2 regions of the Nonomuraea sp. bgisy101 genome follow, and region 2 is predicted to be linked to the other one. Evidence: predicted binding sites of a transcription regulator. Region 2 holds the regulator's gene; the other holds the start of a gene.
The links. The regulator HspR, encoded in region 2, represses chaperone genes until heat shock. The targets are predictions, from matches to a motif close to ANTTGAGTCNNNNNGACTCAANT.

Region 1 (6,168 bases), on a different contig from region 2:
GCCCACCCCCATGACCTCGAGGGGGAAGGCCACGTTGCCCGCGACCGTGCGTGAGGACAGCAGCGCGAAGTGCTGGTGGATCATGCCGATGTGCTGCCTGGCGGCGCGCAGGTCGCGCTCGCCGAGCGTGGTCAGCTCCTGCCCGGCGACCGCGACGGTGCCGCGGTCGGGGCGCTCGAGGAGGTTGACGCAGCGCAGCAGCGTGCTCTTTCCCGCGCCGCTCTGGCCGAGCACACCGAAGATCTCCCCCTGGCGCACGTGCAGATCGACACCGTCCAGCGCGACGGTGTCACCGTACGACTTGCGCAGGCCTGCAGCCTGGATCACGAAAATTCCCCACAACGGATTCGGTAACGGACGGTCAGCGTTGGGGGACGCGTCAGCGAGTGCCGGGGTGGAACGGCAGGTGGCTCAGGCGGCGCAGCACGAAGCTGGGGCGGATCATCAGGGAGATACCTTCGAACGAGGAGGGCGGAAGGGTGCGCTCTAGCGGGCCTGACAGCCCATACACCTGCGCATTCGCATCTCGTTCACGTTGTTGCCAACGATCCTCTTACCGGCGCCTATTCCCGTCCGCCGATGTGAAGTGGCTCACCACCGCCCGTCTGGCGGCGCGTGACAGAACGCGACCGACAGGCGCCGTTGTCCGGCCACCATGGCGAAGCCGCCCCGCCGTACGGACGGCGGGGCGGCTTCGGCGGGTGGTCAGGCCGCGGTGGTCTGGGCGACCTTGGCGGGGGTGAGGGCGATGTCGAGCACCTCACGCACGTCACCGACGGCGTGGATGGTCAGCTCGTCGCGGACCTCCTTGGGCAGGTCGTCCAGGTCGGGCTCGTTGCGGGCCGGGATGAGGACGGTGGTGATGCCCGCCCTGTGCGCCGCCAGCAGCTTCTGCTTGACGCCGCCGATGGGCAGCACCCGCCCGGTGAGGGAGATCTCACCGGTCATCGCCACGTCGTTGCGGACGAGCCGTCCCGACAGCAGCGAGGCCAGCGCCGTGGTGAGCGTGACGCCCGCCGAGGGCCCGTCCTTGGGGACGGCGCCCGCGGGGAAGTGCACGTGCACCGAGCGGTCCTTCAGCGCGGTGACCGGCAGCTCCAGCTCCGCGCCGTGCGAGCGCAGGTAGGACAGCGCGATCCGCGCCGACTCCTTCATCACGTCGCCGAGCTGTCCTGTGAGGGTCAGCCCGGTGTCGCCGGTCTCGGGGTCGGCCAGGGACGCCTCGACGTAGAGGACGTCGCCGCCGGCTCCGGTGACGGCCAGGCCGGTGGCCACGCCGGGCACCGAGGTGCGCTGCTTGGACTCGGGCAGCGACGCTTCGGGCACGAAGCGCGGCCTGCCCAGGTAGTCGACCAGGCCGTCCTCACCGACCGTGGTGGGCAGTTCGTCCTTGGCCGTGACCTTGCGCAGGATCCTGGCGATGGAACGCTCGAGGGAGCGCACGCCGGCCTCGCGGGTGTACTCGGCGGCCAGCTTGCGCAGGGCCGCCTCCTCCACGGTGACCTCCTCGGCCGTCAGCCCGGCCAGCTCCAGCTGCTTGGGCAGCAGGTGGTCGCGGGCGATGGCCACCTTCTCGTCCTCGGTGTAGCCGTCGAGCGTGACGACCTCCATGCGGTCGAGCAGCGGCCCCGGGATGGCCTCGAGGACGTTGGCCGTCGCGAGGAAGAGCACGTCCGACAGGTCGAGCTCGACCTCCAGGTAGTGGTCGCGGAAGGTGTGGTTCTGCGCCGGGTCGAGGACCTCGAGCAGGGCGGCCGTCGGGTCGCCCCGGTAGTCGGCGCCGACCTTGTCGATCTCGTCGAGCAGGACGACGGGGTTCATCGAGCCGGCCTCGCGGATGGCGCGCACGATGCGGCCGGGCAGCGCGCCGACGTAGGTGCGCCGGTGGCCGCGGATCTCGGCCTCGTCGCGCACGCCGCCGAGGGCGACGCGGACGAACTTCCTGCCCATGGCGCGGGCCACGGACTCGCCCAGCGACGTCTTGCCGACTCCGGGCGGACCGGCGAGGGCGAGGACGGCGCCGCTGCGGCGGCCGCCCACCACGCCGAGGCCCTTGTCCTGGCGCCGCTTGCGCACGGCCAGGTACTCGATGATGCGGTCCTTGACGTCCTCGAGGCCGGTGTGGTCGGCGTCGAGCACCTCGCGGGCGCCGGCGATGTCGTAGTTGTCGTCGCTCGTCTCGTTCCAGGGGATGTCGAGGACGGTGTCGAGCCACGTGCGGATCCAGCCGGTCTCGGGAGACTGGTCAGAGGTCCGCTCCAGCTTGTCGACCTCCTTGAGCGCCGCCTCGCGCACCTTCTCGGGGAGGTCGGCCGCCTCCACGCGGGCGCGGTAGTCCTCCTCCTCGGTCTCGGCGGTGTCGCCGTTGAGCTCCTTCAGCTCCTTGCGCACGGCGGCGAGCTGCTGGCGCAGCAGGAACTCACGCTGCTGCTTCTCCATGCCCTCCTGGACGTCCTTGCGGATCGTCTCGGCGACGTCGAGCTCCGCCAGGTGCTCACGCGACCACTCCACCAGCTTGGCCAGCCGGTCGGCGGGGTCGGGGGCCTCCAGCAGCTCGACCTTCTGGGCGGTGCTCAGCCACGGCGTGTAGCCGGAGCTGTCGGCGAGGACCGAGGGGTCGTCGATCTGGTTGACCTGGTCGACCACCTGCCACGCGCCACGCTTCTGCAGGATCGTGGTGGCCAGCGCCTTGTACTCCTTGGCCAGCTCCTGCGCCCGCTCCCCGACGTGCACGGGGTCGACGGTGTGGACCTCCACCCAAAGGGCCGCGCCCGGGCCGGTCGTGCCCTTGCCGACGCGCGCCCTGTTGACGCCGCGCACGACGGCGGCGGGCTCGCCCCCGGGGAGCCTGCCGACCTGCTCGACCACGGCCTGCACGCCGACCGCGCCGTAGCGGCCGTCGATCCTGGGAACGAGGAGGACACGCGGCTTGTTGAGACCAGAAGCCTGAGCCGCGTCGATCGCAGCCCGGACCTCCGAGTCGGACAGGTCCAGAGGGACCACCATGCCCGGCAGGACCACCTCGTCGTCGAGCGGCAGGACCGGGAGGATCAAGCTCTCACTCATCTGAACTCCAATGGGGTTGAGTTATACACGCTCAATTCATTGGAGCCCAGGATTGTTCCCTTCCTTGCTGATGTTCGCTCACGGCGATCGTAATGATGTAAGTCATACCTGAGATGGTCACTCCCAGGGGTGACGCCTGCCTGGTGAGCGGGGCCGTACGCTGTTGCGGTGATCTCGGCCCTCGTCCAGCCGTTCTGGCTCGCGTTCTTCCGCGGCGAGGCCGACCCGCCTCCGGTCCGTTCTCCCCGCCTGCGCCGCCGCACGCCCGGCGTGCTGCGGCTGCTGCTGCCCTTCGACCACGTCGACGTGGTGCAGGGGGCCGACCTCGTCGTGGCGGCGACCCTGTTCGTCACCACGCTCACGGAACTGAGCCCGACCACGCGGCAGCCGGCGTACATGGTCTACCTGGCCGCCCTCGGCTTCTCGCTGCCGGTCGCCCTGCGCGAGCGCCGTCCGCTGGTGGCCTGGCGCCTGGCCGTGGTGCTCATGCCGGTGTCGCTCCACGTCGTCGAACAGGTCACCGACATGCAGCCGCCCTACCTCGGGGCGGCCATCGTGATGTACCTGCTGGTGCTCTACACGGTCGCCGCCAGGTCCGACAGGCGCGTCACGATCGCGGTGTGGGTGGTCTCGGTGCTGACCGTCTGGATCGTCGACCGCAACACGATGACGCTGTCCACGGTCACGATGACCGTGATCCTGCTGTTCGGCTACAACGTCCGGGTACGGCGCAGCGCCACCGAGAGCAGGGACGCTGCCATCGGTGAGCGGTTCGTCATGGCCGAACGGGCGCGGATCGCCAGGGAACTGCACGACGTGGTCGCCCACCACCTGTCGGTCATCGCGATCCAGGCGGAGGCCGTCCCCATGGAGGCCCGAGGGGACGCCTCCCTCCTGGAGGCGGGGCTCGCGCAGATCCGCGGGCTGTCCCTTGAGGCGATCAAGGAGCTGCGGCAGGTCCTCGGCGTGCTGCGCGATCAAGAGGGCAGGGCCGACACCACGCCGCCGCCCGCCCTCGACCGGCTGGACGAGCTGGTCGGCAACGCCAGGTCGGCCGGCCTCACCGTGCTGGTCAAACGCTCGGGAGAGCTGGAGGAGGTGCCCACGGCCATGGCCGTCTCGGCCTATCGGATCGTGCAAGAATCGCTCAGCAACGCCATGCGGCACGCGCCGGGTTCGGCCGTTGCGGTCGAGGTGATCTGGGCCGGCGACCTGCGCGTGCGGGTGGCCAACGGGCCAGGGCGCAGGCCCGGGGAGGCCCCGGGCGCCGGCCACGGGCTGGTGGGCATGCGTGAGCGGGCCACCCTGCTGGGCGGATCGCTGGAGGCTGGTCCCATGGAAGGGGGCGGGTTCGAGGTGAAGGCCCTGCTGCCGCTGGAGCGGACGTCATGATCCGGGTGCTGATCGCCGACGACCAGGGCATGGTCCGCACGGGCTTCACGGTGTTCCTCAGCAGCCAGCCCGACCTCGAGGTGGTGGGCGAGGCCGCCAACGGCCAGGAGGCGATCGAGCGGGTGGCCGAGCTGAAGCCCGACGTCGTGCTCATGGACGTCAGGATGCCGGTGATGGACGGCCTGGAGGCCACGCGCCGGCTCATGGCCGCCGGTGAGACCAAGGTGCTGATCCTGACGACCTTCGACCTCGACGACTACGTCTACGAGGCGTTGCGGGCGGGGGCCAGCGGATTCCTGCTCAAGGACGCCTCCGCCGCGCAGCTGGCCGAGGCGGTGCGGGTGGTCGCCGCGGGCGAGGCCCTGATCGCTCCGGCGGTGACCAAGCGGCTGATCCACGAGTTCGCCAGGCTGGGCGGCCCCCGGGCGCCGTCGGTCAAGCGCCTGGCGGAGCTGACCGAGCGCGAGACCGAGGTGCTCACCCTGATCGCGCAGGGCCTGTCCAACCAGGAGATCGCCGACCGGCTCGTGGTCGCCGAGCAGACGGTGAAGACACACGTGGGCAGGGTGCTGACCAAGCTCTACCTGCGCGACAGGGCGCAGGCGATCGTCTACGCCTACGAGACGGGGCTGGTCCGCCCCGGTGAATGACTCCAAGTGGTACGCGTCGCCACGGATGCTGCTGGCCGCGGACGTCGTGGTCGGGCTCGTGCTGTTCTGGCTGACCCGCGACGACCTGACCGCGAGCACCACCGGCTTCCCGCTCGGGCCGGCCGGACTCGAGCCGCCGGTCGAGGTCGGCCGGCGGCTCGGGCCCGGCGACCTCGACCCGCCGACCGACGACGGAATGCTCACACTCGTCGCGGCCATCGCGTCGGCGCCGGTCGCGCTGCGCAGACCGGCGCCGGTCATGTCGCTGGTTCTGGCGGCCGTCGTGATGGTGTGGAACCCGTACCCCATCCATCAGCTGACCTCGGTCGGCGGCCTTTCGGTCGTGCTGTGCGCCTACACGGTCGCCACCCGCGTCCCCGTCATCGGCGCCGTCGCCGTGTGGATCGTCCCCACGCTGGCGGAGATCCTGTACAGACCGCAGCCCTTCGGCCTGGAGCTGCTGCTCCTCCCGGTCGTCCTGGTGCTCGGCCAGGTCGTCAGGGCCCGCCGCCGCACCCAGGCCGAGCTGACGGCGCAGGCGGAGCAGACCCTCGCCGCGCAGGCGGTGGCGGAGGAACGGCTGCGGATCGCGCGCGAGCTGCACGACGTCGTCGCCCACCACATGTCGGCCATCGCCATCCAGTCGGAGGCGGTACGGCTGCGCGCCGCCGGTGACGCCGCCCTCCTCGACACCGGCCTGGCCGAGGTACGGGAGATCTCGCTGGAGGCGATCTCCGAGATGCGGCAGATCGTCGGCACCCTGCGCCAGGCTCCCGCGCCCGACCTCGACCGCGTCGGCGAGCTGTTCGACACGGTCCGCGCGGCCGGCCACCCGGTGACGGTGACCTCCGAGTTCGGCGAGGTGGATCCGCCGGTGGGCGAGACGGCCTACCGCATCCTGCAGGAGTCCCTGAGCAACGCGATGCGGCACGCGCCAGGCGCCGAGGTGAGCGTCGACGTGGGCAGGACCGAGGCGGAACTGGTGATCGTCGTCGCCAACCGGCCCCCGCTCGCGGCCGCCCCCGCCGCCGGGGGCGGGCACGGGATCATCGGCATGCGG
Region 2 (6,168 bases):
AGCGCCTTCGTCCTGCAGAAGCTCAAGCAGGACGCCGAGGCCTACCTGGGCGAGAAGATCACGGACGCCGTGATCACCGTTCCGGCGTACTTCAACGACTCCCAGCGCCAGGCCACCAAGGAGGCCGGCACGATCGCGGGCCTCAACGTGCTCCGCATCATCAACGAGCCGACCGCCGCGGCCCTCGCCTACGGCCTCGACAAGGACAAGGACCAGACCATCCTGGTCTTCGACCTCGGCGGCGGCACGTTCGACGTGTCCCTGCTCGACGTCGGCCAGGAGGACGGCCACGGCTTCGTCGAGGTGAAGGCCACCTCCGGTGACAACCACCTCGGTGGCGACGACTGGGACCAGCGTGTCGTCGACGAGCTGGTCAAGCGCTTCCAGAACGCGCACGGCGTCGACCTGGCCAAGGACAAGATGGCCCTCCAGCGCCTCCGCGAGGCCGCGGAGAAGGCCAAGATCGAGCTGTCCAGCCAGGCTGAGACCAACATCAACCTGCCCTACATCACCGCCTCCTCCGAGGGTCCTCTCCACCTGGACGAGAAGCTGACCCGCTCGGAGTTCCAGCGCCTGACCGCGGACCTGCTCGAGCGGACCAAGGGCCCGTTCCACCAGGTCATCAAGGACGCCGGCATCAAGGTCGCCGACATCGCCCACGTGGTGCTCGTCGGTGGCTCGACCCGTATGCCCGCCGTGTCCGAGCTGGTCAAGGAGCTCACCGGCGGCAAGGAGCCCAACAAGGGCGTCAACCCCGACGAGGTCGTCGCCATCGGCGCCGCGCTGCAGGCGGGTGTGCTCAAGGGTGAGGTCAAGGACGTCCTGCTGCTCGACGTGACCCCGCTGTCCCTCGGCATCGAGACCAAGGGCGGCATCTTCACGAAGATCATCGAGCGCAACACGACGATCCCGACCAAGCGCTCCGAGGTCTTCACCACGGCCGAGGACAACCAGCCGTCGGTGCAGATCCAGGTCTACCAGGGCGAGCGCGAGATCGCCTCGTACAACAAGAAGCTGGCCACGTTCGAGCTGACCGGCATCGCGCCGGCTCCGCGCGGCATCCCGCAGATCGAGGTCACCTTCGACATCGACGCCAACGGCATCGTCAACGTCTCCGCCAAGGACCTCGGTACCGGCAAGGAGCAGACGATGACGATCACCGGCGGCTCCGCGCTACCGAAGGACGACATCGAGCGCATGATGCGCGAGGCCGAGTCCTACGCCGAAGAGGACAAGAAGCGTCGCGAGGAGGCCGAGGTCCGCAACAACGCCGACGGCCTCGCCTACCAGACGGAGAAGTTCCTCCGCGAGAACGACGACAAGGTTCCCGGCGAGATCAAGACCGAGGTGAACGACGCGCTCGCGGAGCTGAAGAAGGCTCTCGAGGGCACCGACACCGACGTGATCCGCAACTCGGCCGAGAAGCTCGCCACGGTCAGCCAGAAGATGGGTTCGGCGATCTACGCTCAGAACCAGCAGGCGGGTGGCGCCCCCGAGGGTGACACCGCGCAGGCCAAGGCCGAGGCCAACGCCGACGACGACGTCGTCGAGGCCGAGATCGTGGACGAAGACCAGCCCAAGAAGGACCAGTGACGATGTCTGACCCGCGCGATAACGGGCCCGAGACAGAGCCGGTGATCCGCGACAACCGCAAGATCGACCCCAAGACAGGCAAGGCGAGGACCGTATCGGAGGAGCAGGTCCAGGCCGCTCCTCCGGCGGACGCCGCGCCGGCCGCCGGCGGTGACGCCGGTCTCCTGGCCGAGCGCACCGCCGACCTGCAGCGTCTGCAGGCGGAGTACACCAACTACCGCAGGCGGGTCGAGCGCGACAGGGTCGCGGTGCGCGAGCAGGCGGTCGCCGGGGCACTCTCCGAGCTGCTGCCGGTCCTCGACGACATCGGCAGAGCCCGCGACCACGGCGAGCTGACCGGCGGTTTCGCCAAGGTCGCCGAGTCTCTGGAAGCTGTCGTCACCAAGCTGGGGCTGACCTCGTTCGGTCAGAAGGGCGAGCCCTTCGACCCGACCGTCCACGAGGCGCTGATGCACAGCTACTCCTCGGAGGTGACCGAGCCGACCGCCATCGAGGTCCTGCAGCTCGGCTACCGCATCGGCGACCGGGTGCTGCGTCCCGCTAGGGTCGCGGTCGCCGAGCCCGAGGACGCCCCGGCCGCGTCCGACGAAAACTAAGAAACCCCCGAAAGGACGCCATAGATGAGCACCAAGGACTACCTGGAGAAGGATTACTACGCCGTCCTTGGTGTGCCCAAGACCGCCACCGCCGACGAGATCAAGAAGGCCTACAGGAAGCTGGCCAGGCAGTACCACCCTGACGCCAACCAGGGTGACGCCGCCAAGGAGGCCAGGTTCAAGGAGATCTCCGAGGCCAACGACGTGCTCTCCGACAGCAAGCGCCGCAAGGAGTACGACGAGGCGCGCACGCTGTTCGGGTCGGGCGTGGGCGGGCCGCGGCCAGGCGGCGGTGGCGGTGGTTTCCCGTTCGACTTCGGCGACCTGTTCGGCGGCACGGGACAGCAGAGCGGAAGCACGAGCGAGCGCATCGGCGACCTTTTCGGGGGACTGTTCAACAGGGGCGGCGCGGGCGGCTCCCGCACCACGGGCACGACGACCAGGCCGCGCCGCGGCCAGGACATCGAGTCCGAGGTCACGCTCACCTTCACCGAGGCGGTGGAGGGCCACACCGTCTCGCTCAGGCTGACCACGTCGTCGGCGTGCAAGGCGTGCAGCGGCACGGGAGCCAAGGCCGGCACCACCCCGCGGGTCTGCCCGACCTGCGAGGGCACCGGCGCGGCCAGCCGTAACCTGGGCAACTTCGCCTTCTCCGAGCCGTGCCGCGACTGTAAGGGCCGGGGTCTCCTCGTCGACGACCCGTGCCCCGTGTGCGACGGCAGCGGCAGGGCCAAGAGCACCCGCACCATCCAGGCGCGCATCCCCGCGGGGGTGGCCGACGGACAGCGGGTCAAGCTCAAGGGCAAGGGCGCGCCGGGCGAGAACGGCGGGCCGGCGGGCGACCTCTACATCCAGACCCACGTCAAGCCGCACGCGGTGTTCGGGCGGTCGGGCGACAACCTGACCATCACCGTGCCCGTCACCTTCACCGAGGCGGCACTCGGCGCGGAGATCAAGGTGCCCGTCCTCAAGGGCATGCCTGTCACTCTGCGCATTCCGGCGGGCACGCCCAACGGCCGCACCTTCAGGGTTCGCGGCAGGGGGGCCACCCGTAAGGACGGCACCAAGGGCGACCTGCTCGCCTCGGTCGAGGTGCTCGTGCCGCAGGAGCTCGACGACAAGTCGCGCGAGCTGCTGAACGAGTTCCGTACGGCCACCGCGAGCGAGGACCCGAGGGCCGACCTCATCCAACGTGCCAGGAGCGAGTAGGCCGATGGACGCCAACTACTTCAACCTGTCGGACGAGACACCCGTCTATGTCATCTCGGTGGCCGCGCAGCTGTCGGGTCTGCACCCGCAGACCCTCCGGCAGTACGACCGCCTGGGACTGGTCTGCCCCGGGCGTACGGCGGGGCGCGGCCGCCTCTACTCGATGCGAGACATCATCCAGCTGCGCGAGGTGCAGCGCCTGTCCCAGGAGGAAGGCATCAACCTCGCCGGCATCAAACGGATCCTTGAGCTGGAGAACGAGGCGCTGAGGCTGCGTGAGGAGGTCCACCGACTCAGAGCCGAGGTGTCCATGGTCAAAGCCCTGATCCGATACGAGCTGCCACCGGGGGCCTGAATACATGGACTACAAGCTCACCCAGAAGAGCCAGGAAGCGCTGTCGGTCGCGATGCGGCGGGCGGCCGCCGAGGGAAATCCCGAGATCGCACCGGCGCATCTGCTCTCCGCCCTGCTCTCCCAGACGGGCGGCACCGCCGTACCCCTGCTCGAAGCGGTCGGCGTCGATTGGAAGACGTTGCGCGCGAAGGTGGAGACCGCGCTGGCGGCCCTGCCGAAGGCGCAGGGCGCCACGGTGAGCGCGCCCTCCAGCTCACGGCAGCTGCTCACGGTGATCAACACCGCTGCGCAGCGGGCCAAGCGACTGGAGGACGAGTACGTCTCGACCGAGCACCTGCTGGTCGGTCTCGCGACCGACGGCGGCGAGATGGCCACGCTCCTGCAGGGGACCGGGGCCACGCCGCAGGCGCTGCTCGACGCGTTCGAGAAGGTGCGCGGGCACGCGAGGGTCACCAGCGAGACGCCCGAGGACACCTACCAGGCGCTGGAGAAGTACGGCGTCGACCTGACAGAGCGGGCCAGGAGCGGCAAGCTCGACCCGGTGATCGGGCGCGACTCCGAGATCAGGCGTGTGGTGCAGGTGCTGTCTCGCCGTACCAAGAACAACCCTGTGCTGATCGGCGAGCCCGGTGTCGGCAAGACCGCGGTCGTCGAGGGCCTGGCCCAGCGGATCGTCGCGGGTGACGTGCCCGAATCGCTGCGCAACAAGAAGCTGATCTCGCTCGACCTGGGCGCGATGGTCGCGGGCGCGAAGTACCGCGGCGAGTTCGAGGAGCGCCTCAAGGCCGTGCTCTCGGAGATCAAGGAGAGCAACGGGCAGATCGTCACCTTCATCGACGAACTGCACACCGTGGTCGGCGCGGGCGCGGCCGAGGGCGCCATGGACGCGGGCAACATGCTCAAGCCGATGCTGGCGCGCGGCGAGCTGCGCATGATCGGCGCGACCACGCTCGACGAGTACCGCGAGCGCATCGAGAAGGACCCCGCGCTCGAGCGGCGCTTCCAGCAGGTGTTCGTCGGTGAGCCGTCGGTCGAGGACACGATCGCGATCCTGCGTGGGCTGAAGGGCCGCTACGAGGCCCACCACCAGGTGCAGATCGCCGACAGCGCGCTCGTGGCCGCCGCGGCGCTGTCCGACCGCTACATCACCAGCCGCTTCCTGCCCGACAAGGCCATCGACCTGGTCGACGAGGCCGCCTCGCGGCTGCGCATGGAGATCGACTCGCGTCCCGTCGAGATCGACCAGCTCCAGCGCAACGTCGACAGGATGAAGATGGAGGAGCTGGCGCTGGCGAAGGAGACCGACGAGGCCTCCATCCAGCGCCTCGAACGACTGCGCGCCGAGCTGGCCGACCGGCAGGAGGAGCTCAACGCCCTCGTCGCCAGGTGGCAGCGGGAGAAGGACGGCCTCAACAGGGTCGGCGACCTGAAGAAGCAGCTCGACGAGGTGCGCGGCGCCGCCGAGCGCTTCCAGCGCGACGGCAACTACGCCGAGGCGTCCAGGCTGCTGTACGACGAGGTGCCGCGCCTGGAGAAGGAACTGTCGACCGCCACCCAGGAGACCCCCGACCAGCAGATGGTCAAGGAGGAGGTCGGCCCCGACGACATCGCCGAGGTCATCTCCTCGTGGACCGGCATCCCTGCGGGCCGCCTGCTGGAGGCGGAGACGGCCAAGCTGCTGCGGATGGAGGACGAGCTCGGCAGGCGGCTCATCGGCCAGCGCGAGGCCGTCCAGGCCGTCTCCGACGCCGTACGGCGCACCCGCGCGGGCATCGCCGACCCCGACAGGCCGACAGGGTCGTTCCTGTTCCTCGGCCCGACGGGCGTGGGCAAGACGGAGCTGGCCAAGGCGCTGGCGGAGTTCCTGTTCGACGACGAACGGGCGATGACCCGCATCGACATGTCCGAGTACTCCGAGAAGCACAGCGTCGCCCGCCTGGTCGGCGCGCCTCCCGGCTACGTCGGCTACGAGGAGGGCGGACAGCTCACCGAGGCCGTGCGGCGGCGTCCCTACACCGTCGTGCTGCTGGACGAGGTCGAGAAGGCGCACCCCGAGGTCTTCGACATCCTGCTGCAGGTGCTCGACGACGGGCGGCTGACCGACGGGCAGGGCCGCACGGTCGACTTCCGCAACACGATCCTCATCCTGACCTCCAACATCGGCTCGCAGTACCTCGTCGACCCGAAGCTGGAGAACGGCGCCAAGCGCGACGCCGTGATGGGCGCGGTGCGGGCGTCGTTCAAGCCGGAGTTCCTCAACAGGCTCGACGACGTCATCCTGTTCGACTCGCTCGGCTCGGAGGAGCTGACGAAGATCGTCGACCTGCAGGTGGAGCGCCTCGCGCGGCGGCTCGCCGAGCGGCGGCTCGCCCTGAACGTCACGCCCGCGGCCCGCGACTGGCTGGCGATCACCGG

Region 1: the regulator HspR is predicted to act here: its motif matches at 3,081-3,103, upstream of lon (endopeptidase La).

The regions. Positions count from the first base shown of each region.
Region 1 covers NZ_JBYITD010000024.1:120,453-126,620, forward strand. The annotation lists gene AC3EO4_RS37090 (methionine ABC transporter ATP-binding protein) at 1-327, opposite strand, end outside; gene lon (endopeptidase La) at 706-3,066, opposite strand; gene AC3EO4_RS37100 (sensor histidine kinase) at 3,235-4,458, shown strand; gene AC3EO4_RS37105 (response regulator) at 4,455-5,108, shown strand; gene AC3EO4_RS37110 (sensor histidine kinase) at 5,101-6,168, shown strand, end outside.
Region 2 covers NZ_JBYITD010000033.1:19,325-25,492, forward strand. The annotation lists gene dnaK (molecular chaperone DnaK) at 1-1,593, shown strand, start outside; gene grpE (nucleotide exchange factor GrpE) at 1,596-2,189, shown strand; gene dnaJ (molecular chaperone DnaJ) at 2,214-3,398, shown strand; gene AC3EO4_RS43190 (heat shock protein transcriptional repressor HspR) at 3,403-3,753, shown strand; gene clpB (ATP-dependent chaperone ClpB) at 3,758-6,168, shown strand, end outside.